3 regions of the Nocardioides koreensis genome follow, and region 1 is predicted to be linked to each of the others. Evidence: predicted binding sites of a transcription regulator. Region 1 holds the regulator's gene; each other region holds the start of a gene.

Region 1 (10,037 bases):
GGCCCGGCTCGCCCGGCGGCCGTCCCCCGCGGCTGGCCCGCTACGTGACCGACGGCCTCGCCGTCGCCGACCACCCGCGCGCGGAGGCCGACCCGACCACCGGTGAGCCGACGGTTCGCACCGACGGGCAGACCAAGGGCGACACCTGTCACGTCGACGTGGTCGACCGCTGGGGCAACATGGTCTCGGCGATGCCCAGCGGCGGGTGGCTGCAGAGCTCGCCCACCATCCCCGAGCTCGGCTTCCCGCTCGGCAGCCGACTGCAGATGACCTGGCTCGAGGAGGGGCTGCCCTCCTCCCTGACGCCCGGGATGCGCCCGCGCACCACGCTCAGCCCGACGATGGTGCTGCGCGACGGCGAGCCCGTGCTCGCCTGCGGCACGCCCGGCGGTGACCAGCAGGACCAGTGGCAGCTGCTCTTCGTGCTCCGGGTCCTCGCCGGCGGACAGTCGCTGCAGGAGGCGATCGATGCGCCGACGTGGCACACCACGAGCCTGCCGGCGTCGTTCTACCCGCGTGGTGTCGAGCCCGGCGTGCTGATCGCGGAGGACCGGCTCGGCGAGGAGGTGCTCGGCGGTCTCGAGGCTCGCGGCCACGAGGTGCGCCGCTCGGACCCGTGGAGCCTGGGCCGCATGTGCGCCGTCGGGCGCGACCCCGAGAGCGGGGTCCTCACCGCGGGGGCGAACCCGCGCGGGATGCAGGGTTACGCGTGCGGGCGCTGATCGCCCCCGGGTTCGGATTCGCCCTCCTCGGCCTGGGTGTGCGCCGCCCGCGATGCGGCGGCGACGTGTGTCAGGGCGCAGCGCTCGGCCTCGTCGGGGTCCCCCGACTCGATCGCGTCGACGAGGACGATGTGCTCGCGCCAGGAGTGCGGTGCTCGCTGGGCGGCACCCAGGCGGAAGACCCACTGGACGTGGAGGTAGAGCGACGTCGCAATCGAGGTCAGCCAGGGGTTGCCGCTCAGGTCCAGGATCCGCAGGTGCAGCGCGCTGTTGAGCTCGGCCACCCGGGCCAGGTCGTCAGCGTCGGTGGCCGCACGCGCCTGCTCGAGCATGTCGCGCAGGCCGGCCACCCCCTCTTCGCCCGCACGCTCGGCCGCCAGCCGCGCGGCCAGCGGCTCGATGCGCTCGCGCACCGCGAAGATGTCGCTGATGGCGGTGGGGCTCGGTGAGGCCACGACTGCTCCCCTGCGCGGGAGGCTCACCACGAAGCCCTCGGTCTCGGCCACGCGCAGGGCCTCCCGCACCGGGTTGCGAGAGACCCCGAAGTCCGCGGCCAGCCGATCCTCGGTGAGGCGCTGCCCGGGCGGGTAGTCGCCGCTGATGATCGCCGTGCGAAGCGCGATCAGGACCTGGTCGCGCAGCGGCAGGTGCTGGGCGCCCAGCGTCGGCATCCGCGGGTCGCTCACCGCACCCCCTCCGCGACTTCCCGCCGCTTTTGTATACGAAAGACAATCGACTCAGAGGATACAGCTCCGTGGGCAGACCGACCTCTTCCGCCGACACCGGCGTGGCGCCGCCGGCTCTACCGACCTCGCGGCCCCGCCACGACCCCCGGGCGACCCGACGACGCCACGCCCTGGTCGTCACGCTGACCTTCGCCACCGGCGCCGCCGACGCAATGGGCTTCCTCGCCCTCGGCGGGGCGTTCTCCAGCGTCATGACCGGCAACATGGTGCTGCTCGGCCTGTCCGCCGGCGCCGCCGACGAAGAGCTCGCACTGACCTCAGGCGCCGCGATCCTCGCCTTCGTGGTGGGACTGCTGGCGGGGGCCGGGCTCGCCGGATCGCCCCGCGACGACGACCCGGTCTGGCCGCGACAGGTGACCAACGCCCTTCTGGTCGAGCTCGCGGTCTTCGTGGCCTACCTGGTCGGTTGGGAAGCCACCGAGGGACACCGGTCCGATCAGGTTGCCCTCGGGCTGCTGATGCTCTCGGCTGTGGCCCTGGGGGTTCAGAGCAGCGCCGTGCAACGCTTCGGCGTCAACGGACTCTCGTCGACCTACCTGACCGGCACGCTGACCAGCTTCATCGGAGACCTCGCCGCTCGTCGCCCGCACACCACCTGGCTGCCGCGAGGGAAGGTGCTGCTCATGCTGATGACCGGAGCCGCCGTCGGCGCCCTGACGACGCTGCACCTGCCCCGGCTGGCGCCGACGCTGTGCGTCGTACCGCTGGGCCTGGTCGCGCTCGGCGCACGACGGTTCGTCGGAACTACTGCGCGGTGACCTTGCCGCCGCCGCCACGACGGCGCCGGCTGGTACGACGAGGGCGGCAGGGCCGCGGTCCGGTGGAGGCGGGCTGCCTCATGCGGTGGCGGGGGCGGTGCGGAGCTTCTCGGCCTGGGCGCGCTCGGCCTGGCGTTCGGCGAGCACACGCGCGGCGGCGATGGCGTTGTGCCCAGCCACGGCGGACGTGGCACGGAGGTGACGGGACCAGATGACGGGGAAGGGCCTCTGCATGGCAACCGAGGTTAGGAAATCGGCGACGGGTTTCACTCGGGCAAAGGTCCCTTGACGAACGGCCGAGTGTCCGCTCCACGCGGGGTCGGCAGACCGGAAGCCGCCGGGTCAGCCGGTCTGGGCGGAGGGGCTCTGTCCGGAGCCGAGCTCGAGGATGAACCACGCGGTGGTGCCGCTGGCGTCGATCTCCTGGCCCCAGCGGTCGGCGAGCGCGTCGACGAGCATCAGGCCGCGGCCGTAGACCCGCAGCGGGTCGTCGTTCTCCGTCTCGTCGGTGGCCGCGGGGTCACCGGCGCGGCTGGAGCCGCCGAGGTCTCGCACGACCACGGTGAGCACGCCGTCCTCGAGGTGCAGCGTCAGCTCCGAGGTGGTCCGGGCGTGCATCACCACGTTGGTGACCAGCTCCGAGAGGCACAGCTGGGCGGTGTCGACGGTGTCCTCGTCGACCTCCCACTGCGCGAGCTGCGCGCGCAGGAACTGGCGCGAGGCGCCCGGCGCGAGCGGGTCGCTCGAGAGCAGCAGCCCCTCGCGATGGCCCTCCCCGATCAGGTTGGGGTCGTCGGGGGTGGTGTCCCCCGGCCCGCGACCGCTGGTGACGCGCACCCGGCTGACGGCCTCGGCCACCCGGCGGGCGGTCGCCTCGAGCAACCGCGTGTGAGCCTCCGGCCAGGCCTGCTCGGTGTCGTAGAACAGCATCAGCCCGCCGATCGGCGAGCCGGTGCCGGGCAGCGGCCAGGCCGCCAGTGCCCGGACTCCCTCCTCGCGCTGCTTGGCGACCACGCCGGGGAAGTCCCGCTCGAGCTCGTCGAGGTTGCCGAGCACCGGCTCACCGGTGCGGACCACGGCGGTCAGCGGCACGTCGTCATAGCTGTCGATGTGGCACCACTCCAGCCCGTCGGGGCGGAGCCGCTCGCTGGCGATGAACCGCAGCCGCCGGCCGCCGCCCTCGGTGAGCGCCATCCCGACCCGGGCCACCTCGGGCAGCTCGACCAGGTCGTCGAGGAGGTACCGCGCGATGTGATCGACGTCGGGCGCGCTGCGCAAAGCGAAGCCCAGACGCGACAGGTGCCCGAGCGGCTCGCGTGGGGCTTCGGCTGTGAGCACCTCCGGAGGAGTGCCGGCACCATCCACCACGAGGGACAGCCTAGGGCAGGCCGTCGACAGGCGTCGCGAGAGATTCCCGGTGAGATCTACGGGAAATAGCCCTCGGGTCCGGGCACACGCCGGCCGTTCATCGGACACAATGGGCTGGTGGGGTCGGGAAAGAGGGCAGGGTCGAGACGCGCAGCCAAGAAGGCGCCGTCGTTGCAGCGGTCCCTGCTCGCCCCCGCGGCCGGGGTGACGCTGGCCGTGGTCGCCTGGGGCTACCTCGTCTACGCCGCGATCGACTTCGGCGCCACGGCGCGTAGCGGCGACTCTCAGGCGTGGTTCTTCCTGGTCCTGGCTTCGGTCGGCGCCGTCGCCTGCCTGTTTGTCGGGCTGATGCTGGTCAGCCGGCTGCTGCGCCGGCTCGGGATCACCGAGGACCCCGCGCACCCCAGGACCCGCCGGACCCGTCCCGTGGTCCCGGAGCCGCGGACCGCCGACCCCATCGCCACCCACGCGTCCTCCCCCACGCCGCCGCCGGCGCCCGTGCGGCCAGCCGGTGGCCGACGCGCTTCTCGCTGACTGGTCCAGTCCAGCAGGACTCAGCGCTGCCGGTCGGCGGCCCGGCGCACGAACTTCAGCCCGGACCACACCTCGTCCACCGCTGCCACCTTGACGTCGACGAAGCCCAGCCCGAGGCCGAGCCCGCGCACGAGGTTCTCGTCGAGGTCCGAGACCGGACCGTCCGGGTTGCGGGCGGAGCGCTGGGCGGCCTTCTTGGGCCAGCAGACCCAGACCATGCCGTCGATCACGGTGCGGGCGAAGACCTCCGGCAGCCGACGCGCCAGGGCGCGGCGCTCGGCGTGGAAGGTCAGCGTGACGTCGGCCGCGCGCGGCAGGCGGCGTACGACGTGGGCATGGCGTGAGGATGGCAAACGAAGTGGGGCGGGGCCACCTGGCCCCGCCCCACGTCTTCCCCGGCCCGCCGGTCGGGGTCGAGTCGACCGGCGGGAGTCTGTGTTGGTGCTGCCCCAGGGGGCCTGGGTCACTCGACGGGCACGCGCAGCCGCTGGCCGGCGACGACCATCCCGGAGTCGAGGGCGTTGAGCCGCTCGATGCGGTCGATCATGGTGCGGACGCCGCCGTCGTCGGCGATGTCGGCGGCGATGCCCCAGAGCGTGTCACCCGCACCGACCATCACGACGCGGGTCGGCTCGGGGGTGCCGGGCTCCTCGGTGGCGACCGAGCCGGCGGCCAGGGCCAGCCCCAGTCCGAGGGCGACGAGCATCGCCAGCGCCAGGACGACGAGCCGGCCGCGGCGGGTCAGCCGGAGCTGGCCGGCGCTCGCCGGGGCCAGCGTGGGACGGAACGTGGTGCTCGCGGTCATCGTGCTCATCGGGACCTCCTGGGGAAGCGGCGGTCAGCCTCGGGTCGTTAGCTCGATCTGCTGTCGAACCGATGTCTAACGGCGGCCACCGACAGTCCCCTGCGGGATGTCTGGACCACCCTGGTCACGATCGGCTCGATCAGACGTTCGATCGAACATGTGTACGAGGTTAGAGCAGGTGTTCGAACAGCACAAGGCCCTGGACGAACATTTGTTCGAACACGTTCGAGCGGCCCCCGACGCGGATCAGGCGTTGCGGCTGATCGCGCGACGCCCCTGCGCCACGAAGAGGCCCAGCCCGCGGGCGGCCACCGACGGCGCCATCGCGGAGACCCGGACCACGCCACCGCGCCAGCCCGGCACCGAGCGCACCACGCGGCGGCTGCCCAGCAGGCCCACCGCCTCCTCGGCCACCTCGTCCACGGTGAGGATCCGGCCGCCGGAGTGGACCAGCGCGCTCCCCATCCCGCCGGGTGTCTGCTGGTCGAGCATCGCGGTCCTCACCCCGTCCGGGCAGAGCGCGCGCACCCGGATCCCCTTGCGGGTCTCGACGTCACCGGACATCGAGATCGACACGATGGCGGCCTTGGTCGCGGCGTACACGCTGTAGCCGGGCACCGGCCCCAGCCCGGCCAGCGACGCCGTGTTGACGATGTCGCCGTCGCGCCCGGAGGCCTCGAAGGCCGCGATCGCCGCGCGCATCCCCCACATCGTGCCCATCAGGTTGACGTCGACCAGGCGCCGCACGGCCTCCTCGGACAGCTCCGCCAGGGTGCCGTCGTCGCCGACGCCGGCGTTGTTGAACCACGCAGTGAGCACGCCGTGCCGCCCGGCCGTCGCGGCGGCCTCCGCGTGGGAGCCCGGGTCACGGACGTCGTGCGCCAGCCCCTCGGCGGCGCCGATCTCGTCGGCGGTCCGCCTCGCGCCCTCGCCGTCCACGTCGGTCAGCACGACCTGGTACCCCCGGGCGACCATCCGCTCGGCGATGCCGCGACCGATGCCGCGGGCGCCGCCGGTGACGACACAGCTGATGGGCTCGGAGCTGGGGGCGGGGTTCGTCGACATGACGGGAGTCAACCAGACCGGGCGTGGTCTCGACAGGCTCGACCACCGGTTGACCAGTGCGACACGCAGTTCGAACAGATGTTTGAATCACCGGTCCGGTTTGGCTACGGTTGGTGGCACCAGCCCGGGACGCCCGGGCCGTACGCCGCGAACCCGGAGGCAGCCGCATGGCCACGAAGAAGACCGACGCCCACAAGGTTGCCCAGCTGCCCGACGGCCCCCCGGACGCCACCGGCCTGACCCCGCGCCAGCAGCGCGTGCTGACCACGATCAAGGGCTCGATCGAGCGGCGCGGCTACCCGCCGAGCATGCGCGAGATCGGCGAGTCGGTCGGCCTGACCAGCTCCTCCAGCGTCGCGCACCAGCTGAAGGTGCTCGAGGAGAAGGGGTTCATCAAGCGCGACCCCAACCGGCCGCGCGCGATCGAGGTGTTCCTGCCCGAGGTGCTGGCGGCCCGCCGCTCGATCTCGGCGGCCGACGAGTCGTCGTACGACGAGACCGGGATCGGCGACGCCGTGCCCGCCGCGCAGTACGTCCCCGTCGTCGGGCGGATCGCCGCCGGTGGCCCGATCCTCGCCGAGGAGCGGATCGAGGACGTCTTCCCGCTGCCCAAGCAGCTCGTCGGCGACGGCCAGCTCTTCCTGCTCGAGGTCTCCGGGGACTCGATGATCGACGCCGCCATCTGCAACGGCGACTACGTCGTGATCCGCCAGGAGCAGACCGCCGAGAACGGCGAGATCGTGGCCGCCATGATCGACGGCGAGGCCACCGTCAAGACGTTCCAGCGCAAGGACGGCCAGGTGTGGCTGCTCCCCCACAACGACGCCTACGAGCCCATCGACGGCACCCACGCGACCATCCTCGGGAAGGTCACTGCGGTCCTGCGCCGCATGTGACGCCGCGCGTGACAAGGGGCCTTAATCCCCTGTCATCGGAATACTTCCGGGTAATACTTGGCTCTGTCTGACGATCAGTGAGCCCGAAAGTACGCCTGTGACGATGCCGAGCCTGCCCGTGATCCCGGGGATCCGTAACCGATACCCGAGGGTCTTCCGTGGCGTGCTCGAGCTGGTGCTGGTGCTCTCCCTGTGGGTCGCCTACAGCCTCTCCCGGCTCTTCGCCGACGCCAACATGGGGCCGGCCCTGGCCCGCGCGAACGACCTGCTCCACATCGAGCGGCACCTCGGCATCCACTGGGAGCTGTCGCTCAACAAGCTCTTCATCGACAACGACGCGATCGGGCTGGTCGGCAGCTACTGGTACGCCACGCTCCACTACATCGTCACCGGCGCGGTGCTCCTGTGGCTCTACCGCCTCGGCCGGCACTGCTACGTGCCCGCCCGCCGGGCGCTCGCCATCGCCACCATCCTCGGCCTGGTCGCCTACCTGCTGATGCCCACCGCGCCGCCGCGGTTCATCCAGGGGTACGCCGACGTGCTGAGCCTGCACGCCGCCGACGGCTGGTGGGGCACGGACGCCTCCGCGCCGCGCGGCCTGGGCGGGCTGACCAACGAGCTCGCCGCGTTCCCCTCCCTGCACGCGGGCTGGGCGCTCTGGGTCGCGATCTCGCTGCAGCGGCACGCCCGCTGGCACTGGCTCAAGGGCCTCGGCTGGGCCTACGCGGCCGGCACCGCGATCGTGATCGTCGGCACCGGCAACCACTGGGTCATCGACGTCATCGTCGGCTGGCTCGTGGTCGTGGCCGGGTTCCTGGCCGCCGAGACCCTGCCGTCGCCCAAGGACGCCCCGGGTCGCACCAACGGCGACACCGCGTCGGACGCCCCGGAGCTTGTGTCCGCCGGTCCCGGCGCGCCCAGCGCAGCCGCGCACGCCAAGTAGTCCGCCGCCGCGTCAGCCCACCGGCGGGTGTCCCTCCGGTGACGCGCGGGTGACGGGACGGTGCTCACACCCCGGCCGCGTCACCTCTGACCGATCAGCTCCGTTGATCGGTCCGTGACCACACCTCGCCCCGCCCTGAACCGCGCGCTGCCCCGGCGTACCGTCCTGGCCACCGGCGCCGCCGGAGGTGTCCTGGTGACCGTGGCCGGCACCGCCGACGCGACCGCCTCGCAGCGTGCCGCCGGCCACCGGGCCTTCCGGCACGGTGTCGCGTCCGGCGACCCGCTGCCCCGGGCCGTCGTGATCTGGACCCGCGTCACGCCGACCGCGGCGAGCACCCCGGGCTCGGGCCACGGGCCCCGGGTCCGGGTGCACTGGGAGGTGGCCACCGACGAGCGCTTCCGGCACGTGGTGCGCCGCGGCAGCTTCGCGACCGGCCCGGAGCGCGACCACACCGTCAAGGTGGACGTGACCGGGCTGGACCCGGCGCGCTGGTACCACTACCGGTTCCGCTGGGACGGCCACACCAGCCGGGCCGGGCGCACCCGCACCGCGCCCGCCGCCGACGCCACCCCGGACCACCTGCGTTTCGGCGTGGTCTCCTGCGCCAACCTCCAGGCCGGCTGGTTCAGCGCCTACCGCGGGCTGGCCGCGCGTGACGACCTGCACGCGGTGGTGCACCTGGGCGACTACCTATACGAGTACGGCCCCGGCCAGTACGGCTACGGCCCGGACAACGAGGACATCCGCAAGCACCAGCCCGCCCACGAGATGGTCTCGCTGGCGGACTACCGGCAGCGGCACGCGCAGTACAAGACCGACCCGGACCTGCAGGACGCCCACGCGAAGTACCCGTGGATCGTCACCTGGGACGACCACGAGGTCGCCAACGACACCTGGAAGCACGGCGCCGAGAACCACACCCCGGGCCACGGCGACGGCGGTGAGGGCAGCTTCAAGGCGCGCCGCGCCCGCGCGCACCGGGCGTACGACGAGTGGATGCCCGCGCGGCTCGACGGCAGCGTCCGGATCGGGGACGGCAGCCGGCTCTTCCGCCGGCTCCGCTTCGGCACCCTGGCCGAGCTCAGCATGCTCGACCTGCGCACCCACCGCAGCAAGCAGGTCGACTCCCCCGCGCCGCCGGCCCCGTGGCCCGACGGCGAGGTCAGCGACCCGACCCGCACCATCACCGGCGAGCAGCAGCTGGACTGGCTCGAGGGCTCGCTGCGCCGGCACCGCGGCGTGCAGTGGAAGCTGATCGGCAACCCGGTGATGATCGCGCCGGTGAACTTCGGCGACCTGCCCGACGAGCTGGTCAACCCGGTCAACGACGTGACCGGACTGCTGCCGGCGAACGGCGCGCCGTACAACGTCGACCAGTGGGACGGCTACACCGCCGACCGGCGCCGGGTCTTCGACTTCATCCGCAACCACCAGGTCAAGGACACCGTCTTCATCACCGGCGACATCCACTCCGGCTGGGCCGCCGAGCTGCCGTACGACGCGTCCACCTACACCGGGCAGGGGCCGAGCGAGGACGAGACCGCGGGCGTGGAGTTCGTGTGCACCTCGGTCACCTCCAACAACCTCAAGGACATCACCGGCGACCCGACCGGGGCGACCAGCACCGCGGTCGAGGAGACGATCAAGGCCAACAACCGGCACATCAAGTACCTCGACTTCGACGCGCACGGCTTCTCGGTGCTCGACCTGACCCCGCAGCGGGCCCAGATGGACTGGTTCATCATCAGCGACCGGGCCGACCGGGACGCCACGATCACCTGGACCACCTCGTACGCCGCCCCGGCCGGCAGCGGCCGGGTCGTGTCCGTCGACCACCCCGTGGGGGCCTGACATGTGCACGCCGTCGTCGGTCGAGCCCGTCGAGACCAGCGCGTTCGCCCGCGGCGCGGCCCAGGTCCGCACCGGCCGGCGTACCCTCCTGCGCGCCGGCGGCGCCGGGCTGGTGTTCTCCACGGTGGCGGGCGCTCCGGCAGTGGCCGCGGCCGGTGCCGGGACGAGGAAGCGCGCCTACGTGCTCGTGGTCGACGGCTGCCGGCCCGACGAGATCTCCCCGGTGCTCACCCCGAACCTGCACGCGCTGCGCGAGGGTGGGCTGAGCTTCCCGGAGGCCGCCTCAATGTGGGTCATGGAGACCATCCCCAACCACGTGATGATGATGACCGGGCTGCGGCCGGAC
Region 2 (10,037 bases), on a different contig from region 1:
GATCACCATGCGCCTGCACACGGCGCCCGACCACGGGGTGGTGGGCGCGGTCGCCACGGCGATCGCCCAGGCGGGCGGCATCGTGACCGCCATCGACGTGGCGGAGTCGAGCCACGAGCGACTGGTGGTCGACGTGACCTGCTCGGCAAGCGACGCGAACCACGCCCACGAGCTCGAGACCGAGGTCGACAAGGTCGCGGGCGTGCACGTCTACAAGACCAGCGACCGGACCTTCCTGCTCCACCTCGGCGGCAAGATCGAGGTCTCCTCCAAGGTGCCCCTGCGCAACCGCGACGACCTCTCGATGGCCTACACCCCCGGCGTCGGCCGGGTGAGCATGGCGATCGCCGAGCACCCCGAGGACGTGTGGCGGCTGACCAGCAAGGGCAACACCGTGGCGGTCGTGACCGACGGCTCGGCGGTCCTCGGCCTCGGCAACATCGGCCCCGGCGCGGCGATGCCGGTGATGGAGGGCAAGGCGGCGCTGTTCAAGCGGTTCGCCGGCATCGACGCCTGGCCGATCTGCCTGGACACCCAGGACACCGACGAGATCGTCCGCGCGGTCGAGATGATCGCCCCCGGCTTCGGCGGCATCAACCTCGAGGACATCGCGGCGCCGCGGTGCTTCGAGATCGAGCGCCGGCTGCGCGAGAGCCTCGACATCCCCGTCTTCCACGACGACCAGCACGGCACCGCCATCGTGGTGCTGGCGGCGCTGACCAACGCGCTGCGCGTGGTGAAGAAGAACCTGCCCGAGGTCCGCGTCGTGGTGTCGGGCGGCGGTGCGGCCGGCACGGCCATCGTCACGCTGCTCCTCGCCGCGGGCGTCACCGACGTGGTGGTCGTCGACCGGGCCGGGGCCCTGTCCGCCGACGACGAGACGCTCGCCGGCGCCCACCGGCAGCTCGCCGAGGAGACCAACCCGCGCCGGGTCCGCGGGGACCTGCACAGCGTGCTCGACGGCGCCGACGTCTTCATCGGGGTCAGCGCGCCCGGGGTGCTCAAGGCCGAGTGGATCGCCGACATGGCCGACGACGCCGTCATCTTCGCGCTGGCGAACCCCGACCCGGAGGTCGACCCCGCCGAGGCGGAGAAGTACGCCGCGGTGGTGGCGAGCGGGCGCTCGGACTACCCCAACCAGATCAACAACGTGCTGGCCTTCCCGGGCGTCTTCCGCGGCCTGCTCGACGCTCGGGCGCACGAGATCACCGTGGAGATGCTGCTGCGCGCGGCCGAGGCGATCGCCCTGGTGGTCAAGGACGACGAGCTGAACCCGAACTTCATCATCCCGACCGTCTTCCACCCCGACGTGCCGAAGGCGGTCGCCGCCGCCATCCGGGGCACCACCGAGTGAGCCGCGGCGCCGCCCGGCCAGCGTGGGCTGGATCGGGGGCGGCGTCGTGGGCCGGGGGGCTCAGGCCGTCCCGGACTCCTCCGCGGCGTAGAGGGCGGCGCCGACCACCCCGGCCTTGTTGAGCAGGGTGGCGGGCACGATCTCGGTGTCGAGGTCGAGCAGCGGCAGGAAGTGCTCGGCCTTCTTGCTCACGCCGCCGCCCACCACGAAGAGCTCGGGGGAGAAGAGCCTCTCCAGGGTGCGGTAGTACGTCGTGAGGCGCTTGGCCCACTTCTCCCAGGACAGGTCCTCGGCCTCCCGGACGCTGTTGGCGGCCCGGGTCTCGGCGCCCTTGCCGTCGATCTCGAGGTGGCCGAGCTCGGAGTTCGGCACCAGCACCCCGTCGTACACCATCGCCGAGCCGATGCCCGTGCCCAGCGTGGTGACGATGACCAGGCCGTTGCGGCCCCTCGCCGCGCCGTACCGCACCTCGGCCAGGCCGGCCGCGTCCGCGTCGTTGACCACGTGCACGTCGCGCCCGGTCGCCTTCGTGAAGAGGGCGTCGGCGTCGGTCCCGATCCAGGAGCGGTCGATGTTGGCGGCCGTGTGCACCACGCCGTGGTGGACCACGCCGGGCACGGTCACCCCGACCGGGCCGTGGCAGTCGGGGAACCGCGTCAGCAGCTCCACGAAGACGGCCGCCACCGCGTCCGGGCTCGAGGGGCGCGGGGTCGGGACCCGCTCGCGCTCGGCCGCGAGATCGCCGGCCTCGATGTCCACGGGGGCGCCCTTGATGCCGCTGCCGCCGAAGTCGATGCCCACCGGGTGGTCGTTGGTCGTCATCGTCCCAATCTCACGGGTCGGAGGGGACCAAGGCAACTGGCGCCGTCCGTGACGGTCCACTGAGGTTTACATCCCAACACCTCTTGTCAACGAGGTTTACAAACCCTATGGTCGTGTAAACCCAAGCACTGACGGCTCGGCAGGAAGGTCCCCGCGATGACTCCGACGGCTCCGGTCGCGAACAGCACGGTCCCGAGTGGATCCACCGAGAGCTGGAAGGACAAGAAGCGCTACCTGTGGCTGATCGGCCTGGTGGTGCCCTCGCTGGCCTTCATCGGCTACGGGATGTGGACGCTGACCGGGTGGGGCGTCTGGTTCTGGATCGGCCCGATCGTGATCCTCGTGGTCGTCCCGGCCATCGACCTGGTCGTCGGGCTGGACCGCTCCAACCCGCCCGACGACGTGATCGAGGCGCTCGAGAAGGACCGGTACTACCGGTGGATCACCTACCTCTTCCTGCCGATCCAGTACGCCGGGTTCGTCGGCGCCATGTACCTCATCGCCGGCGGTGCGGACCTCTCCACGCTGGACAAGGTCGGCCTGGCCGTGTCGATCGGCTGCATCGGCGGGATCGGCATCAACACCGCCCACGAGCTCGGCCACAAGAAGGAGAGCCACGAGCGGTGGCTGTCCAAGATCGCGCTGGCCCAGAGCTTCTACGGCCACTTCTACATCGAGCACAACCGAGGCCACCACGTCCGCGTCGCCACCCCCGAGGACCCGGCCAGCAGCCGGGTCGGCGAGAGCTTCTACCAGTTCTGGCCGCGCACCGTGGGCGGGTCGCTGCGCAGCGCGTGGAGGCTCGAGAAGCGTCGCTACGCGCGCAGGAAGCAGCACCCCTTCCGGCTCGGCAACGACGTGCTGAACGCGTGGCTGATGTCGGCGGTGCTGTGGGGTGCGCTGGTCGCCTGGCTGGGCGCCGGGATCCTGCCCTTCCTGGTCGTCCAGGCGATCGTGGGCTTCTCGCTGCTCGAGGTCGTCAACTACATGGAGCATTACGGGATGCTGCGGCAGAAGGTCGGCGTCGGCGAGCGTCAGCGCTACGAGCGGGTCGACCCCTCGCACTCGTGGAACTCCAACAACATCGCCACCAACGTGCTGCTCTACCACCTGCAGCGGCACAGCGACCACCACGCCAACCCCACCCGGCGCTACCAGACGCTGCGCGACTTCGAGGAGTCGCCGGTGCTGCCGACCGGGTACGCCGGGATGATCGTGCTCGCGACCGTGCCCGCGGTCTGGCGCCGGGTGATGGACCCGCGCGTGCTCGCGCACTTCGACGGCGACCTGCGCCGCGCCAACCTGAGCCCGCGCAAGCGGGACAAGATCCTCGCGAAGTACCCCCCGCCGAGCGAGGCCACCGACGCCGGACCCGGTCGCCGTGACGGCTCCGGCGTCGGCACGGCGCCGGCCGAGGTGATGGCCGCGCGCTGCCCCGGGTGCGGCTACGTGTACGACGTGAACGCCGGCGACGAGCACGAGGGCTTCGCTGCCGGCACGGCCTGGGCCGACATCCCGGAGACCTGGTGCTGCCCGGACTGCGGCGTGCGCGAGAAGGTCGACTTCGTCCCGCTCGAGCTCGAGCGGGGCGCCGCCTGATGCGGATCGTGGTGGACCGTGACCGGTGCGAGGGCCTCGGGATGTGCGAGGCCATGGCGCATGAGTTCTTCGAGCTCGACGATGACGACGTGATGCACGTGCTCGAACCCGCGCCGGGCGCGGAGCACCGATCCCAGGTGGTGGCGGCAGTGGCTTCTTGTCCGGTGCAGGCGCTTGGTTTGGAGGGTTAGTTCTGCCGGCGGTGGCCGGATTCACCGGCGGTGGCCGGGCTGTCTTTCGGCTGTGTCCGGCTGTGCCCTGTCGGGGAGCCCGCCCGCTCCCGTAGGGCGCCGTCGCTTGCTTCGCCTTTGGCGCCGCATCGCTGTTCTGCTGTGGTTGCGCGCCTGGGCGGCGCCTTCGGCTCGCTTTTACGCTCCTTGCGCCCTGCGGGCGCGGACGGGCTCCCCGGCGCGGCTCGCGTCCTTCGCCTGTTCTCGCTGGTGGTGGTTCGTTCTCTTGGTCGTTCCGCACCTTGGCGTTGCCGACCCTGGGCGTTCACTCGCGGCGGGGTCTGCTTCGGATCCAGTCCGGGGGTGGGTGCCCGCGTTTGGGTGGGGGCCGGAACTCGGGTCGGCCGTCGTGGGGGTTGAGGCGGACCTGCCAGGGGGTGTGGTGGATGACCCGGTGGTGCTGGCCGCAGAGGAGGACGAGGTTTTCGAGGTTGGTGTGGCCGCCGTCGGCCCAGTGGGTGATGTGGTGGGCGTGGCACATGAGCGGGGGGCGGGTGCAGCCGGGGAAGGCGCAGTGTCGGTCCCGGCAGACCACGGCCCGCCAGATCGCTGGGGTGACCAGCCGGCAGGTGCGGCCGACGTCGAGGACCTCGCCCTTGCCGCCGAGGGCGATGGGGATGATGTCGGCGTCGCAGGCGAGCCGGCGGATCACCGACGGAGCCAGCTCGAGCCCGTCGTCGGTGACCGCACCCAGGGGCGCGGCGGTGCTGGCGCCAGTGGTGCTGGTGGTGGTGCCGAGGGTGGCCCAGTCGATCTGCTGGCGCAGCACGTCGAGGCTGGTGGTGACGGTGACCCGGGGTCTGGCGCCGTGGCAGTCCGGGGGGAGGTCGGTGTCCAGGGCGTGCTGGGCGGTGGCCACCAGCGCGTCCCACATGCGGGCGCCGTGGTCGCGGGGGTCGGTGAGGGCCGCGCAGTCGGGATCTTCGGGGTTGCCGGGGTTGTCGGGGTCGACGGCGGGTTCGGGCTTGGTCAGCGGCAGGAACGCGGCCTTGAGGATGGCGGCGTCCTCGACGGTGCCGCGGCCGCGGAGCCGGACGCCGCCGGCGCCGTCCTCGGTGATGGAGAGGTGTCGGTGCAGGTGCGCGGCCCGGTCCTCGCGGTCCAGGGCCTTCTCGGCGTCGCGTTCGGCCTTCTCCGGGTCGACCACCAGCACCAGGCGCTTGGCGGCATGGTGCAGCTCGGTGGCGGTGAGCCGGGACGCCGCCTCGAGCAGCAGCTGTTCGCCCTCCGCCCGGACCGCCGGGTTGAGGGGGAGCTTCTCGACCGCGGCGACGATGATCGCGGCCTGCTCCGGGGAGACCCGCCCGGCCAGCAGCGCGGCATGGGTGGCGGTCCGCTCGCCGACCAGGAGCGGGGCCTGCTCGACGGCGCGGTGCCCCTGACCCCGCTTCATCCCGGCCAGGTGGGTGAACCAGCCGGCCGTCGAGGACCAGGCCAGCTCCTGCTTCGGGACCTTCCGGGCCTCGATCTCGGCCAGCATCGAGGCCTCCAGGCCGGCCAGGTGCGCCCGGAGCGTCTCGGCCTCGGCGACCGCCTCGACCAGCTCCTCCGACGTCTTGGCCGCCCACAGCGCCTCGTCCAGGCAGGCCAGCCGACCGTTCACGTCCGCGACCACCCCCGCGGGGGTGGTGGGGAGATCGGTGGGCTGCTCCATGTCCTGACTCAACCAGAGCCCACCGACAGTCCCGGGCCCGCTGGCCTGCGCATATCTCATCTGGTGAGACGCTATACGAAGACACTTTCGAGAGCATTTTCTGACGGGCACCGACCGCGAGCCGGGATCCGGCCGCAACCACGAGGAGACCCCCGCCGTAGCCAGCCAAGACCGCAACCAGAGCAGACCCGCCAGCCGGGCACCTGGCCGGAAACCTCACGCGCAACAGACGCAAGGGCCTCCGACACGACGCCTGACGAACGAGGGAATCAGTCAGGACTGATGATCCAGGCGATGCCGTGCGCGATCTGGCGGTTGCCCTTGTTGATGTTCGCCACGGCATGGAACACCCGCGAGTTCGGGGAGTCGGGGTTGTGGTCGTGGAGCATCACGTTGCCGCTCGTGATGCGGACCCTCACCGAACCACCCTGCATGGTCGTCAGGTTGATCGGTGCCGCGTTCCGGAGCTGCTTGTAGGTGAGGGTCTTGCCGCGGACCAGGTGGTAGAGCAGGACCCGCTCGGTGCCCTCGAGGCCGGCGGTCTTCCAGATCCCGCGGAAGACCGCGCGCTCGGAGCCGTACGGCTGATCGTTGATGTCGGAGATCGAGCGCCGCATCGCCCCGTCGGTGGGCAGGAACGCCGTCAGGCGGCGCGAGCCGTCGGCGAGGATCGCCAGCTTGCTGTCCGGCTTGCCGGCCAGGATCCGGGTCACGAGCTTGTCGACGACGTCGAAGTCGCGGGGGTTCTTGTCGAAGTGGTGGCCGTCGGCGGCCAGCACCGTGGCCAAGCTCTGGGTGCCGAGGCCGGCGCGCTCGGGTGCGGCCGGTGCCGGTCCCGAGGTGGAGACCAGGGCCGCGCCGGTGAGGGCCAGGGCCGCGGCGGTGGCGGTGGCGAGTCGTCATGAGTTTCCTCCGTGGGAAGCGGCCGCGGGACGCGGGCGTCGTACCAGGGTCTCCGTCTCCACCTTCAGCACCGCCCGTGTCGTCGGGCAGGGCCCAACTGCCCGTGTCGTCGGGCCCCGCGCCCGTCCCGGACGTTCCGCGACCCGCGTCCGCCCCGGGTGTTCCTAGACTGGCCCCGTGACCAGCGCCCCGCAGCGAACCGCCCCCGTGGCGCCCACCATGCGCGACCGCATCGTCGTGGCGGCGGTCGGCCTCACCAGCGAGGTGGGCTGGGCCCGGGTCACGATGGCCACGATCGCGGACCGGGTCGGGGTGAGCCGGCAGACCGTCTACAACGAGGTCGGGACCAAGCCCGGGCTCGCCGAGGCGATGATCCTGCACGAGCTGGACCGGTTCCTCGGCGTCGTGAGCCTGGCCTTCGACGCCCACCCCGGCGACCTGGTCTCCGCGATCCGGGAGGCGTCGCGCGGGGTGCTCACGCTCGCCCAGGACAACCAGCTGCTGCACGCGGTGGTCTCCGCCACCCACGGTGCCGACACTGAGCTGCTGCCGCTGCTCACCACCCACGCGGAGTCGTTGCTGGCCGCGGCCAAGATCGTCGTCGCCGACCGGATCGAGTCCTACGAGCTGCTGCTGGACGACGACCACCTCGAGGCGGCGATCGACATGGTCGTGCGGGTGGTGCTCAGCCACGTCATGCAACCGTCGGGCCCGCCGGAGCGCACGGCCGACGACATCGCCTGGATCTCGGCGCGGGTGCTGCGCAGCCCGTGAGCGAGGTCGCCGGCTGCGCGCAGGTCCGACTGGGCTCGCCGGTCGGCCGCGCGGTGATCACGGCCGCCGTGCTCGGCTCCGGGATGACGCTGCTCGACGGCACGGTCGTCAACGTCGCCCTGCGCACGATCGGCCGGGACCTCGACGCGAGCCTGGCCCAGCTCCAGTGGATCACCAACGGCTACCTGCTCTCGCTGGCCAGCCTGATCCTGCTCGGCGGGTCCCTGGGTGACCGCTTCGGCCGGCGGCGGGTCTTCGTCATCGGCACGGTCTGGTTCGCGGTCGCCTCGCTGGCCTGCGGCCTGGCTCCCACGCCCGTGGTGCTGATCGTCGCCCGCGTGCTGCAGGGGGTCGGGGCCGCGCTGCTCACCCCGGGGAGCCTGGCCATGATCCAGGGGACCTTCCACCGTGACGACCGGGCGCAGGCGATCGGGTCGTGGTCCGGCCTCGGCAGCATCGCCGCCGCCCTCGGACCGTTCGTCGGCGGCGGCCTGGTGCAGTACGCCAGCTGGCGCTGGATCTTCCTGATCAACCTGCCGGTGGCGGTCGTGGCGGTCGTCGTGGCCCAGCGCCGGGTGCCCGACACCCGGGACCCCGAGGCGCCGGACGAGTTCGACGTCACCGGCGCCCTGCTGGCGACGCTGGCGCTGGGCGGCACGACGTACGCGCTCATCGAGTGGGGAGGCCCGGTGGCGCCCTGGGCCGCGGTGCTGGCGGCGCTGGCCGGGCTGGGGTTCTGGTGGGTCGAGCGCACCAGCCGGCACCCGATGCTCGAGCTGGGCATCTTCGCCGACCGCAACTTCAGTGCCGCGAACGCGATGACGCTGCTGGTGTACGCCGCGCTCGGCGCGGTCCTCTTCTTCCTGGTGCTGCAGCTGCAGACGGTCGGCGGCTACGGCCCGCTGCGTGCCGGCATCGCCACCCTGCCGATCACCCTCTGCATGCTCTTCCTGGCCGCCCGTGGCGGCGCCCTCGCCGCGCGGATCGGGCCGCGGCTGCCGATGACGGTGGGTCCGCTGGTGATGGCGGGCGGCACGCTGCTGCTGCTCCGGGCCGGCCCCGGCGTCAACTACTGGACCGACGTGCTGCCGGGGCTCACCGTCTTCGGGCTGGGGCTGGCGCTGATGGTCGCGCCGCTGACCGCCACCGTGCTGGCCTCCGCGCCCGACGAGCACGCCGGGATCGCGAGCGGGGTCAACAACGCGGTCGCCCGGTCCGGCTCGCTGCTCGCGGTGGCGGCACTGCCGGTGGCGGTCGGGCTCAGCGGCGCCGAGTACGCCGACCCGGTCGCCTTCGACGCGGCGTACCGCTCCGCGGCCATGGTCTGCGCGGCGCTCCTCGCCTTCGGCGGGGCGCTCTCCTGGGTGACGATCCGCAACCCCAGCGGTCGCGGCTGACCGGGTCGGGAGGACCCTGTACCGCAGCCGGACGCACGGTTAGCATGAGTCCCACTCGGTGCGCATCACGAGACGGAGTGCATCATGCGCAACAAGGACGTCGCGCGGACCATGGTTCGGCTGCTCGAGCAGGCCCGGTACGAGGTGCTGCCCACGCCCACCACCGAGGACAAGGTGCTCGAGCACCTGCCCCGGGACCGCACGGTCACGGTGACCGCCTCGCCGAGCAAGGGCCTCGAGGCGACCCTGGACCTCGTCGAGCGGCTCACCGGGCACGGCTTCGTCGCGGTCCCGCACCTCGCGGCCCGGATGATCAGCGGGCGGACCGAGCTCGCCGAGATCGCCGACCGGCTGACCGGCAAGGGGATCACCCGGATCTTCGTGCCCGGCGGCGACTCCGAGCCCGTCGGCGACTACCCCGACGCGCTGGCGCTGCTCGAGGACCTCGCGGCGCTGGGCCACCCGTTCGGCCACGTCGGCATCACCGGCTATCCGGAGTCGCACCCGACCATCCACGACGACCTGACCGTCCAGTCGATGTGGGACAAGCGCAGGTACGCCACCCACATCGTCAGCAACCTGACCTTCGACCCCGCCGTGGTGTCCTCCTGGGTACGCCGGCTCCGCTCCCGCGGCGTCAGGATGCCGCTGCTGCTGGGCATCCCGGGGCCGGTCGAGCGCGCCAAGCTGCTGGCCATGGCGACCCGGATCGGCGTGGGGGAGTCGACCCGGTTCCTGGTCAAGCACAAGGGCACTTTCGCCCGGCTGGCCGCGCCCGGCGGCTACACCGGCGAGCGGTTCCTGGAGAAGTGCGCGCCGGCGCTCGGCGAGCCGGACGCCCTGGTCGAGGGGCTGCACGTCTTCACGTTCAACCAGATCGTGGAGACCGAGGCGTGGCGCAACGACCTGCTGGTGCAGCTGCACAACCGGCTCGGAGGCTAGGGCACGCCTAGGGCCCGGCGCCGACCAGCGTCGCGAGCGCGGCCTCGAGCCGGCGGTCCCCGGTCTCGACGACGGTCAGCGGCAGCCCGATCCGCGCGGCGGCCTGCTCGGCGAGCTCGCGCAGGTCGTCGTCGGGGCGCTGCGCCAGCCAGACCACCCGCGAGTAGTGGCCGAAGTAGGCCTCGCGCAGCTCCGGCCACCGGTCCAGCCCGAGCTCCTGCAGCACCGTGCGCGCGAAGGACCGCACCAGGAAGTCGGTGAGCAGGTAGGTGCCGGGCTGGTCGTCGAAGAGGCGCTCGACGCGCGACTCCCCGGCGTACAGGTCGTAGCAGTGCAGCCCCGGCAGCCGCCGCAGTCCGAGC
Region 3 (10,037 bases), on a different contig from region 1:
CCTCGGCCCGCTCCAGCGCGGTCACCGCACGCCCGGCCAGCTCGGTGATCACCGACTCGACCTGGTGGTGGGCGCCCGAGCCGTCGATGATGCCGCGCAGCTGCTCCACGGCCGCCTCGCCGAGCGGGGTGCCGAGCGAGGTGTGCAGGAGCTTCGCGTCCTCGGGTTCCGCGGCGTCGAGGGCGAGCGCGACGAGCACCGTGCGCTTGCCCTCGATCAGGTCGTCGCCCGCCGGCTTGCCGGTGGCCGCCGGGTCGCCGAAGACGCCGAGCAGGTCGTCGCGCAGCTGGAACGCCTCGCCCAGCGGCAGCCCGAACGCCGTCAGCTCGGACATCGTCCGCGGGCCGGCGCCGGCGAGCGCGGCGCCGATGTGGAGCGGGCGCTCGATGGAGTACTTCGCGGACTTGTAGCGCAGCACGGTCATCGCCGCGTCGACGTCGGCGAGGCCCCGGGCCTGCACCGAGACGTCCAGGAACTGGCCCGCGATCACCTCGGAGCGGCAGTGGTCGAAGACGTCGAGCGCCGGGGCGACCTGCGCCAGCGGCAGGCCGCAGCGGCGCAGCATCTCGTCGGCCCAGGTCAGCAGCAGGTCGCCGAGCAGGATCGCCGCGGCCGCGCCGTACTGCTCGGGGACACCGCGCCAGCGCGCCTCCCGGTGGTCGGTCTCGAACTGGCGGTGCGTCGCGGCCCGACCGCGACGGGTGTCGGAGGCGTCCATCAGGTCGTCGTGGACCAGCGCGCTGGCGTGCAGCAGCTCGAGCGAGGCGCAGGCGCGGATGAGCGCGTCGTCCTCCTCGGGGCGCGTCGCCAGGTCGGGAGCGAGCGCGAGGGCCCCCCAGTAGCAGAACGCCGCGCGGAACCGCTTCCCGCCGGAGACCGCGGCGCGCGCCTCGTCCAGGAGGCGGGAGGCGTCCGGGCCCAGCGGGGCCAGCCGTTCGGCCTGCTCGTCGAGGAACGCGTCGAGCGCGGCCTGGACGCGATCGCGGAAATCTGCGCTGTCCCACCCGCTGCTCGTCACGAAAAGAGGGTAGAGGGGGCTCTTGTCCCGTGGACAACGGGCCCGGAGGCTCCCGTGGCTACCTACACTCGACGCCATGAACGACGACCGCGCCCAGAGCATCGGGGAGCTCATCCGTGGCGGAGGGCGCTCGTTCTCCTTCGAGTTCTTCCCGCCCAAGGACGAGGCGGGGGAGGACCAGCTGTGGCGAGCGATCAGCGCGCTGGAACCAGCCGGGCCCACCTTCGTGTCGGTCACCTACGGCGCCGGGGGCAGCACCCGCGACAAGACCGTCCGACTCACCTCCCGCATCGTCCGCGAGACCTCGATGACGCCGATGGCGCACCTGACGTGCGTCGGGCACACGCGCGCCGAGCTCGAGTCGATCCTGGACTCCTACGCCGAGGCCGGCGTGCGCCACGTGATGGCCCTGCGCGGGGACCCGGCCGACGGCCCCCGGGCCCCCTGGGCGGCCACGCCTGGCGGGCTGAACTACGCGACCGAGCTCGTGGAGCTGGTCAAGGGGCGCGGCGAGTTCACGGTGGGCGTCGCCGCCTTCCCCGAGGGGCACCCCTGCGCGGAGTCCCTGGACCACGACGCGGACGTCCTCGTCGCGAAGGCGCGGGCCGGGGCGGAGTTCGCGGTCACGCAGATGTTCTTCCGGGCCTCGGACTACTTCGGCCTCGTGGACCGGGTCCGCGCCCGCGGCGTGGACATCCCGATCCTGCCGGGGATCATGCCGATCCTGAACCTGAGCGCAATCCGCCGGCAGGGTGAGCTGATCGGCGCCGACGTCCCCGAGGACGTCGTGTCACGGATCTCGAAGCTCGACGGTGACGCCGCGGCGCTGCGGGCCGAGGGGATCGCGGTGGCCGTCGAGCTGTGCGAGCAGCTGCTGGCCGGGGGCGCGCCCGGGCTGCACTTCTACACGCTGAACCGGTCGAAGGCGACGCTGGAGATGTTCGAGGCGCTGCGCCTGTCGGCGTAGGCAGGGACGGACCCGAACGCCGTGGCCGGCCGTCGTCAGGCGGGCCCGACCGCCTGTGCCACCAGCGAGGCGGACAGCCCCACGAACGGCAACCCCGCCCCCGGGGTCGCGTGGGCACCGGCGGCGAAGACGCCGGGCACCGGCGTCGCGGGCCCGAGCCGCTGCCGCACCGTGCCGCGGCCCTGCCAGAGCACCCCGAGCGGCGAGCCGCCCCAGCGCTCGACCAGGTCGCGGGGGGAGCGGTCGACGCGGGCCACGACCTGGTGGCGGACGTCGATCCCGTGTCGCGCCAGCGCGCGCAGCACGTCCTCGGCCAGCCGGCCGCGCCCGTGCACCGTCCAGCCGGTGTGACCGTCCGGCGCCCGGCCGCCGGTGCGCACCACCAGCATCGGGTCGCCGTGCAGGACCGTCTCGTGCGGCAGGGCCGGCACCTCGCCCTCCAGCCCGAGGTGGACGACCACCGGCGGGATCGCCGGCATCGTCCGCTGCACGAAGCCCGCCAGTGCGGGGAGCCGGCGCGGGTCCACCGCGCAGACCACGACCTCGGCGTCCACCTCGCCCGCGTCGGTCGCGACAGCCACGACCCGGCCCTCACGCAGGACCAGGTCGGTCACCTCGGTCGAGGTCCGCACGTCCACCTTGCGGGTGGCCAGCCGCTGCTCCAGGGCGGCACCGAGCGCGGCCATGCCGCCGGTCACCGTCCACGCGCCGAACCGCTGCTCGACGTACGCCGTCACCCCCAGCCACGCGGGCACGTTGCGCAGGTCGTGCCCCTCGGCGACGAACGGGTGACCGGCGACCAGCCGCAGGCGCTCGTCCTTGAACGTCCTGCGCAGGCGTTTGTGCAGCACCTCACGGCTGTCCAGCCGGGCCGCCAGCTCGCGGGGCAGCGCGTCGGGCTGCCAGGGGTGCTCGAGGTAGTCGCGGCGCAGCACCTCCCAGTCGTCGGCGTAGGAGGCCACGTGGTCCACCCAGCGTCGGCCGAGCCCGGGCGCGAGGCCGTCGAAGGCGGCGATCTGGGCGGCCCGGGAGCCGCCGGGGACGGCGACCGCGGTGCCGTCCTCGAAGCGGTGCTCGCGGACCAGGTCGAGCTGGACCAGCTCCAGCTCACGCTCGACCGGGCGCCCGGACTTGCGGAACAGGTCGCGGACCACCGCGGGGAGCAGGGTGTACGTCGGCCCGGCGTCCCAGGCGAAGCCGTCCTCCGACTCCTCCACCAGCGCCCCGCCGAGGCTCGCCGACCGCTCGAGCAGGGTCACGGCGTGGCCGAGCTTGGCCAGCCGCGCCGCCGAGGCCAGGCCGCCGAAACCGCCACCGACCACCACGACGCGCGCCATGGCGCCACACCCTACGGCCCGGTCCTACTGCGCGGCGGCGGCTCCCGCGCCTCGCAGGTCGGGCGCGGCCTCGAGGGCGCCGAAGTCCGAGCCGTACTCCCGGTCGACGAAGGCCAGCAGGGCGACGTTGAGGTCGGCCAGGCGCTCGCCCGGGGCCAGCGCCACGCAGGGATCGACCTTGGCGAAGAACCCGGCCGCGGTGTCGGCCACGACGAGGGTGTTGCCGGTCTCGACCGTCGAGCGGGTGAACGAGCGGCCGTCCCAGGTGACCGGGAAGCTGAAGTCCCCGCCCACCTTGGGCCCCTCGGCGACGGCGACCGCCTTGCCGGCCCGCTGGGCGTCCATCAGCCCGACCAGGCTCTCGAGGTCGTCCACGCCGAGGTCCGGGTCGACCCCTGCCACCACGGTCGCCTGCAGGAACGAGAAGAACCTCCGGTCGACCTCGGCGACGGTGGTCGCCCCGGCCGACATCCGGGTGTTGAGCTCGGTGGGCCGGAACCCGTCGGCGGTGAGGACGCCGTCGATGCCGAAGGCGCCGCGGTAGCCGTGCGCCTTGCGCAGGTGCGCGCCCACACGGCGTACGACGTCGCGCATCTCCTCGCGGTCGGCGGCCGGCGGGTCCCAGAACGTGCCGAGCCCGCCGTAGACGAAGCGCCGGGTGGCGGGTTCGCGCAGCATCGCGATCTCCACCGGCCGGAACGCCGCGGTGCCGGTGTCGAGGACGAAGCCGTGGATCGAGCACGGCACCCCGTCGAGGAACGGCATCACCCGGATCCGGTCGCAACGGGGCAGGAAGAAGGCGCGGGCCGCCGCCTGGTCGCGGCGGTCGACGACCCAGCGCACGTAGTTGCCGCCGCCGTTGAAGCCGTCGCGGGCGTCCCCGGACCACACCGCACCGAGCGGTCCCGCGACCTGCTCGGTCGCCTCGGCGAGGGCGCGCTCCTCGACCGGCACGATCAGGTACGGCGCGCAGGCGACGTCGGCGGCCGCCCAGATGTCGTCGGCCAGCATCTTGTCCTCGAGGGCGAGGAACGACGCCGGACGTCCGCCGGTGACCGGCCTGCCCAGGATCGGCTCGTCGGTGGTGACGAACGGGCTGGTGTACCAGACGCCGCGCCGGTCGGGGTCGAACGCCTCGACGGCAGCGACCGCGTGCGGGGGGAGACGCCGGGCCAGCCGGTCGTGGGCGCGCAGCTCGTCGGTGACCGATGCGGCCGCCGGTGGCGCCACCTCGACGACGACGCACTCGTCCTCGGCCGGGACGCGCCCCGCGCCCCGCGTGGTCGAGACGACCAGCACCGGGCTGCCGAGCTCGCGCACCCACTCGACGACGGGGGTGAAGCCGGCGAGCACCCCCGGACCGATGATCACCGGGCGGCCGGCGAAGAGCGCGGCCAGGCGGCCGGTCACCTCCGCCCGGGCGGCGGGGTCGGTCAGGCGGTCCGAGAGCTCCATGGCCTGACGTTAGTGAGGGCGGCCGGACGTCGCCATGGGTTTACGTCCCGGTGGCTCGCGCCGCTTCCACCTCCGCCAGCCGCGCCGGACCAGCCGCGCGAGCAGGAGCAGCAGCACCAGGCCCGCCGCGAGCAGCAGCCCGGCGACCGCCGCGGCGCCCCGGGGGTGCTCGAGGGCGAACCACACCACCGTCAGGACGGTGACGTCCTCGGCGATGCTGGCGGCGATGTTGGTGACGGGCTCCGGGGAGGAGTTGATCGCCAGCCGGCCCCCGGCCTTGGCGAGGTGGGACAGCAGCGCGGTGCCGCCACCGACGACGCCGAGCACCGCCCCGTCGAGCGAGTCGGCCTGCCCGGCGATCAGCACGCCCACGACGGCGCCCGTCGTCGGACGGATCGCCGTCGAGACGGCGTCCCACGTGGAGTCGACGTAGGGGACCTTGTCGGCGACGAACTCGAAGGAGTAGAGGACGAATGCCACCGCGAGGACGTCCCAGCGTCCGAGCACGTCAGGGACCTCGGCGAACCCGCCGACCCGGTCCGCGATGCCGAGCACCAGCACGACCAGGTAGGCGTTGACGCCGCTGGCCCAGCCGCTCGAGAACGCCAGCGCGAGGGAGTCCACGGGTCAGCGGGCCCGCTCGACGATCCCGGCGAGCGTCTCGGGGTCGCGGGCCACCACGCTGGTGCCGTCGGCGGCGGTGATGATCGGCCGCTGGATCGTGGCGGGGGAGGCCACCATCGCGGCCAGCCAGGCGTCGCGGTGGGCCGGCTCACGTGGCAGGTCGATGCCGGCCTCGGCGGTCTCCTTCGGGCGCGCGACGTCCCAGGGCTCGAGGCCCAGCCGGGCGACCACCTCGCCGAGCTCGGCCGCCGTCGGCGGGTCGTCGAGGTAGCGGCGCACGGTGTAGTCCACGCCGGCGGCGTCGAGCTCCGCGGTCGCCGCGCGGCACTTCGAGCAGGCGGGGTTCAGCCAGATCTCCATCAGTCGACCTCGATCCCGGTGGCGCCGGTGAGGGACAGCAGCTCGTCGTACGACGTGGAGAACACCGCCGCGGGGTGGCCGGCGGCGGCCCACACCACGTCGTACTTGCGCAGCCAGGAGTCGAGGTACGTCGGCACCGGTGCCGGGTGGCCGATGGGGGAGACCCCGCCGATCACCTGGCCGGTGTGCTCGCGCACGAACTCCGGCTTCGCCCGCTCCAGGCCGGCGACCCCGAGGCGCTCGGCGGTCGCGACGGTGTCGACCCGGTGGGCGCCGGAGGTGAGGATGAGCACGGGGGAGCCGGCCGCGTCGAAGAGCAGGCTGTTGGCGATCGCACCGACCTCGCAGCCCAGCGCCTCGGCGGCCAGTGCGGCGGTGTGGACCGAGTCGGGGAGAATGACGACCTCACCGGTCCCTCCACGTCGGCGGTGCTCGTCTCGAAAGCGGCTGATCGTGGGGTGCTCGGTCGACATACTGCGACCCTAGCCAGAGGCGGGGTCGTCCGTCCGTCCCGGTTTGCGTGGCGCGTCGTGTCGGGCGGGGAGCCCGGACGCGCGTGAGAGGAGAGTGCATGAGTCGGCAGCAGCCGCGCTCGGTGAGCGGTGCGACCTGGACCCTGGGAGGGCTGGTGGCCCTGAGCGGCCTGACGGCCCTGCTGACGGTCCTCATGCGCGACGACCTGGTGCGTGCGTGGGCGACCGGTCACCCCGACGAGACGGGGGTCAAGCCGCCGTCGTTCGTCCCGGTCGCGATCGTCCTCTTCGTGGTGTTCGCCCTGCTCGCGGGCGTGCTGCTGATGTTCTTCCGCAACGGGCACAACTGGGCCCGGCTGTCGTTGACGGGCCTGGTCGCCTTCATGGCGGTCGCGACGCTCGCCGGGCTGCGGACCGGCCCGCCGGCGCTGTTCCTGGCGGTCTCGGTGGTCTCGGTGGTGCTGGACGTCGCGCTGCTGTTCTTCCTGTGGCACCGCGACACCAACGCCTACATCCGGAACGCCTGGCTGGCCTCGCACTCCGACACGTCGGGCTCGCGACCCTCCTGACGTCGCCGACCGGGCGGCTGCGCCCGTCCCGGTCCTTTCTCCGGTCGGTCCCGACCGGCTCTTGACGCACTGTCCGTGCCGAGGTGTAGCGTTCGTGGTGTTCGAACACGCGTTCGAACGCCGCTCGGCGGGGACGACCTCGACCCCCGTCCCCGCCGGGGCCGGCCCTCGGGCCGGCCGGGGCGAGAGGGGTCGGTGTCCGGGGTCGAGGCGAGGGTGCGGCAGGAAGGCGGCCAGATGAGGCGGTACGAGGACCCCGTGGAGGTGCGCAGGGGCTGGGTGACGGGTGTGGAGGGCCCGGAGCAGTTCCTGTGGCGCGGACGGTTGTGGAAGGTGCGCGCGGTGGTCGCGCACTGGGTGGAGACGGCGCCGTGGTGGCAGTCGTCGGGCGTGCGGGCGGTGGTCGGCTCCGAGGAGGCCGTGACCGACCCGTCCGGGGTGGCGGCTCCGGCCGGTGACCTGCTGGTCGAGCGCGAGCTGTGGCGGGTCGAGGCCGGGCGGGGCGCGGGGCCGGCCGCCGGGTCCGAGCCCGACGGGGGCGGGGTCTTCGACCTCTCCTTCGACTGGAGCGACGGTCGCTGGCAGCTCGTCGGCTGTGTGGACTGAGGGGGAGGGATGAGCGTTCCGAACCCCTATGCCCTGCCGGCCACGACGCACTCCTACCTCGCCCGCGCGGCCGAGTCGCTGAGCGAGGCGATGGCTGCGACCGAGGTGCCGGAGCGCTACGCCTGTGCGCACGTCGCCGCGCTGCGGGCTGCGGCGGCGCTGCTGGCCGCGCGTGCGCACCCGGCGCCGGCGCGTCGGCGGGCGCAGAAGAACGCCTGGGTGCTGCTGGCCGAGGTGGCGCCCGAGCTGGCCGAGTGGGCCCGCTTCTTCGCGGCCGGTGCGAGCAAGCGCGCCGCGGCCGAGGCCGGCTCGTCCCGTGCGGTCAGTGAGCGGGAGGCCGACGACCTGGTCCGCGACGCCGACCGCTTCCTCGCGGTCGTCGAGCAGGCCCTCGGGCTGGTGCCGCACGCGCCGGCGCGGGCCCAGGTCGTGCGGCACGTGAGCTGAGCTGGCGCCCGGTGGGGGCGCGAGGTAGAGTGGAATCGTTCGAACAGATGTTCGAGCAAGCAGTCAGGGGTCGAGCCGGCTGAACGCGCAGGAGGCGACCCGTGTCCGATCCCTTCCCCCATCTCCACGTGGCCTCGGGCTACTCCCTGCAGTACGGCGCGTCCCACCCGCACACGCTCGTCGAGCGGGCCGTCGAGCACGAGATGGACACCCTGGCGCTGACCGACCGGGACGGCACCTACGGCGCGGTGAAGTTCGCCAAGGCCTGCCTGGCCGCCGGCGTGCGCCCGGTGCTGGGGGTGGACCTGGCCTACCGGCCGGCACTCACGCCCGCCGCTCACGAGGTGCGCCCCACCCGCACCCCGGTGCGCGGCGGCGCCTTCCGCGACCCACGGCTGCCGCGCGTGACGCTGCTCGCTGCGGGCCGGGCAGGGTGGGCGGCGGTCTGCCGGCTCGTCTCGGCCACCCACCTGGCGGGGGAGCGCGGGACCCCCGTGCTCGACCCGGGCTCCCCGATGGTCGCCGAGCTGCTCGGCTCGGGCGACCTGCTGGTGCTGCTCGGCCCGGCCTCCGAGCTGGGGGCGGCCGTCACCCGGCGCCGCGACGACCTGGCCCACGCCGCGCTCGCGCCTTGGCGCTCCCTCGTGCCGAGGGAGGACCTCCTCGTCGAGCTGGTCTCCCACCGGCTGGGCGCGGCGGGCGGCAGCTGGGGGCCCGGGACCACCCCCCACGCCGCCCGGATGGCCGGGGTGGCCCGGCAGGCCGGCCTCGAGACGGTGCTCACCAACGCCGTCCGCTACGCCGACCGCCGCGACGCCCCCACCGTCGACGTCCTCGACGCCGCCCGTCGGCTGGTCGCCCTGGGCTCTGCTGACCTGCGCCACGTCGGCCCCTCCCACTCCAGGGGAAACGCGGAGGGGTTCCTCAAGTCCGGCAAGGAGATGGCCGAGGTCGCCGAGGAGATCTGCCGGCTCGCCGGACTGGCCACCGACCCGGTCCGGGAGGCCCGACGGCTGCTGGCCCGCACCCGTGCCGTGGCTGACCGGTGCGCGCTCGACCCCCGCGCCGACCTCGGCCTGGGGGAGGTGCACTTCCCGGAGTTCCAGCTCTCCACCGGTCACGGGGCCGGCCACGTGGGCGAGGGGTCGAGCGCCGACGGCCTGCTCCGGGCCCGCTGCGAGGGCGCGATCGGGGACCGCTACGGCTCGGCGCCCCGGCAGGTCGTCTGGAAGCGGCTCGACGACGAGCTGGAGATGATCCGCGAGCTCGGCTACGCGTCGTACTTCCTCACCGTCGGCGACGTCACCGACCTGGTCCGGGAGATGGGGGTGCGCTGCGCGGCGCGCGGGTCGGGCGCGGGGAGCCTGGTCAACTACCTGCTCGGCGTCTCCGGCGTCGACCCGATCCGGTACGGGCTGCTGATGGAGCGGTTCCTCTCGCCGCTGCGACAGGCGCTGCCCGACATCGACGTCGACGTCGAGTCGGCCCGCCGGCTGGAGGTCTACGAGCGGATCCTCGACCGGTACGGCGGGGAGCGGTGCGTGTGCGTCTCGATGATGGACACCTACCGGGTCCGGCACGCCGTCCGCGACGTCGGTGCCGCGCTCGGCATGCCGCCGGGGGAGATCGACGCGATCGCCAAGGCGTTCCCGCACATCCGGGCCCGCGACGCCCGGGTGGCGCTGCGCGAGCTGCCGGAGCTGCGGGCGAGCGGCCTGGGCGAGGAGCGGCTCGACCTGATGTTCCGGCTCGTGGAGCGGCTCGACGGACTGCCGCGGCACATCGCGGTGCACCCGTGCGGGGTGCTGCTCTCCGACGCCACGCTGCTCGACCGGACGCCCGTGGAGGCCAGCTACGCGGGGTTCCCGATGAGCCAGTTCGACAAGGACGACGTCGAGGACCTCGGCCTGCTCAAGCTCGACGTGCTCGGCATCCGGATGCAGTCCTCGATGGCCCACGCCCTCACCGAGATCCGGCGGGTCGACGGCGTGGAGATCGATCTCGACGACGAGGCCCAGGTGCCCTTCGACGACCCGGCGACCTACGCGATGATCTCGTCCGCGAAGACCCTCGGCGTCTTCCAGATCGAGTCGCCCGGCCAGCGCGAGCTGGTCGGGAAGTCCGGCATCGAGAGCTTCGAGGAGATCATCACCGACATCTCGCTGTTCCGGCCCGGCCCGG

Evidence for each region. The regulator LexA, encoded in region 1, represses DNA repair genes until DNA is damaged. The targets are predictions, from matches to a motif close to TCGAACANNTGTTCGA.
Region 2: the regulator LexA is predicted to act here: its motif matches at 5,735-5,750, upstream of ABD268_RS05550 (HNH endonuclease signature motif containing protein).
Region 3: the regulator LexA is predicted to act here: its motif matches at 6,905-6,920, upstream of ABD268_RS13415 (DUF6504 family protein).

Annotation. Positions count from the first base shown of each region.
Region 1 covers NZ_BAAAQR010000006.1:174,714-184,750, reverse strand. The annotation lists gene ABD268_RS11915 (gamma-glutamyltransferase family protein) at 1-722, shown strand, start outside; gene ABD268_RS11910 (GntR family transcriptional regulator) at 704-1,408, opposite strand; gene ABD268_RS11905 (YoaK family protein) at 1,477-2,226, shown strand; gene ABD268_RS11900 (hypothetical protein) at 2,305-2,460, opposite strand; gene ABD268_RS11895 (ATP-binding protein) at 2,569-3,564, opposite strand; gene ABD268_RS11890 (hypothetical protein) at 3,766-4,128, shown strand; gene ABD268_RS11885 (hypothetical protein) at 4,149-4,481, opposite strand; gene ABD268_RS11880 (LysM peptidoglycan-binding domain-containing protein) at 4,592-4,942, opposite strand; gene ABD268_RS11875 (SDR family NAD(P)-dependent oxidoreductase) at 5,180-5,998, opposite strand; gene lexA (transcriptional repressor LexA) at 6,166-6,894, shown strand; gene ABD268_RS11865 (phosphatase PAP2 family protein) at 6,998-7,837, shown strand; gene ABD268_RS11860 (alkaline phosphatase D family protein) at 7,952-9,691, shown strand; gene ABD268_RS11855 (alkaline phosphatase family protein) at 9,693-10,037, shown strand, end outside.
Region 2 covers NZ_BAAAQR010000002.1:303,146-313,182, reverse strand. The annotation lists gene ABD268_RS05570 (NAD-dependent malic enzyme) at 1-1,354, shown strand, start outside; gene ppgK (polyphosphate--glucose phosphotransferase) at 1,415-2,176, opposite strand; gene ABD268_RS05560 (fatty acid desaturase) at 2,333-3,775, shown strand; gene ABD268_RS05555 (ferredoxin) at 3,775-3,966, shown strand; gene ABD268_RS05550 (HNH endonuclease signature motif containing protein) at 4,271-5,659, opposite strand; gene ABD268_RS05545 (fasciclin domain-containing protein) at 5,929-6,438, opposite strand; gene ABD268_RS05540 (TetR/AcrR family transcriptional regulator) at 6,740-7,336, shown strand; gene ABD268_RS05535 (MFS transporter) at 7,333-8,733, shown strand; gene ABD268_RS05530 (methylenetetrahydrofolate reductase) at 8,818-9,675, shown strand; gene ABD268_RS05525 (DUF1638 domain-containing protein) at 9,683-10,037, opposite strand, start outside.
Region 3 covers NZ_BAAAQR010000007.1:236,773-246,809, forward strand. The annotation lists gene ABD268_RS13375 (polyprenyl synthetase family protein) at 1-1,018, opposite strand, end outside; gene metF (methylenetetrahydrofolate reductase [NAD(P)H]) at 1,095-1,985, shown strand; gene ABD268_RS13385 (phytoene desaturase family protein) at 2,021-3,322, opposite strand; gene ABD268_RS13390 (hypothetical protein) at 3,347-4,777, opposite strand; gene ABD268_RS13395 (DUF4126 domain-containing protein) at 4,787-5,401, opposite strand; gene ABD268_RS13400 (ArsC/Spx/MgsR family protein) at 5,405-5,761, opposite strand; gene ABD268_RS13405 (YbaK/EbsC family protein) at 5,761-6,234, opposite strand; gene ABD268_RS13410 (hypothetical protein) at 6,333-6,803, shown strand; gene ABD268_RS13415 (DUF6504 family protein) at 7,041-7,409, shown strand; gene ABD268_RS13420 (SAV_6107 family HEPN domain-containing protein) at 7,419-7,856, shown strand; gene ABD268_RS13425 (DNA polymerase III subunit alpha) at 7,958-10,037, shown strand, end outside.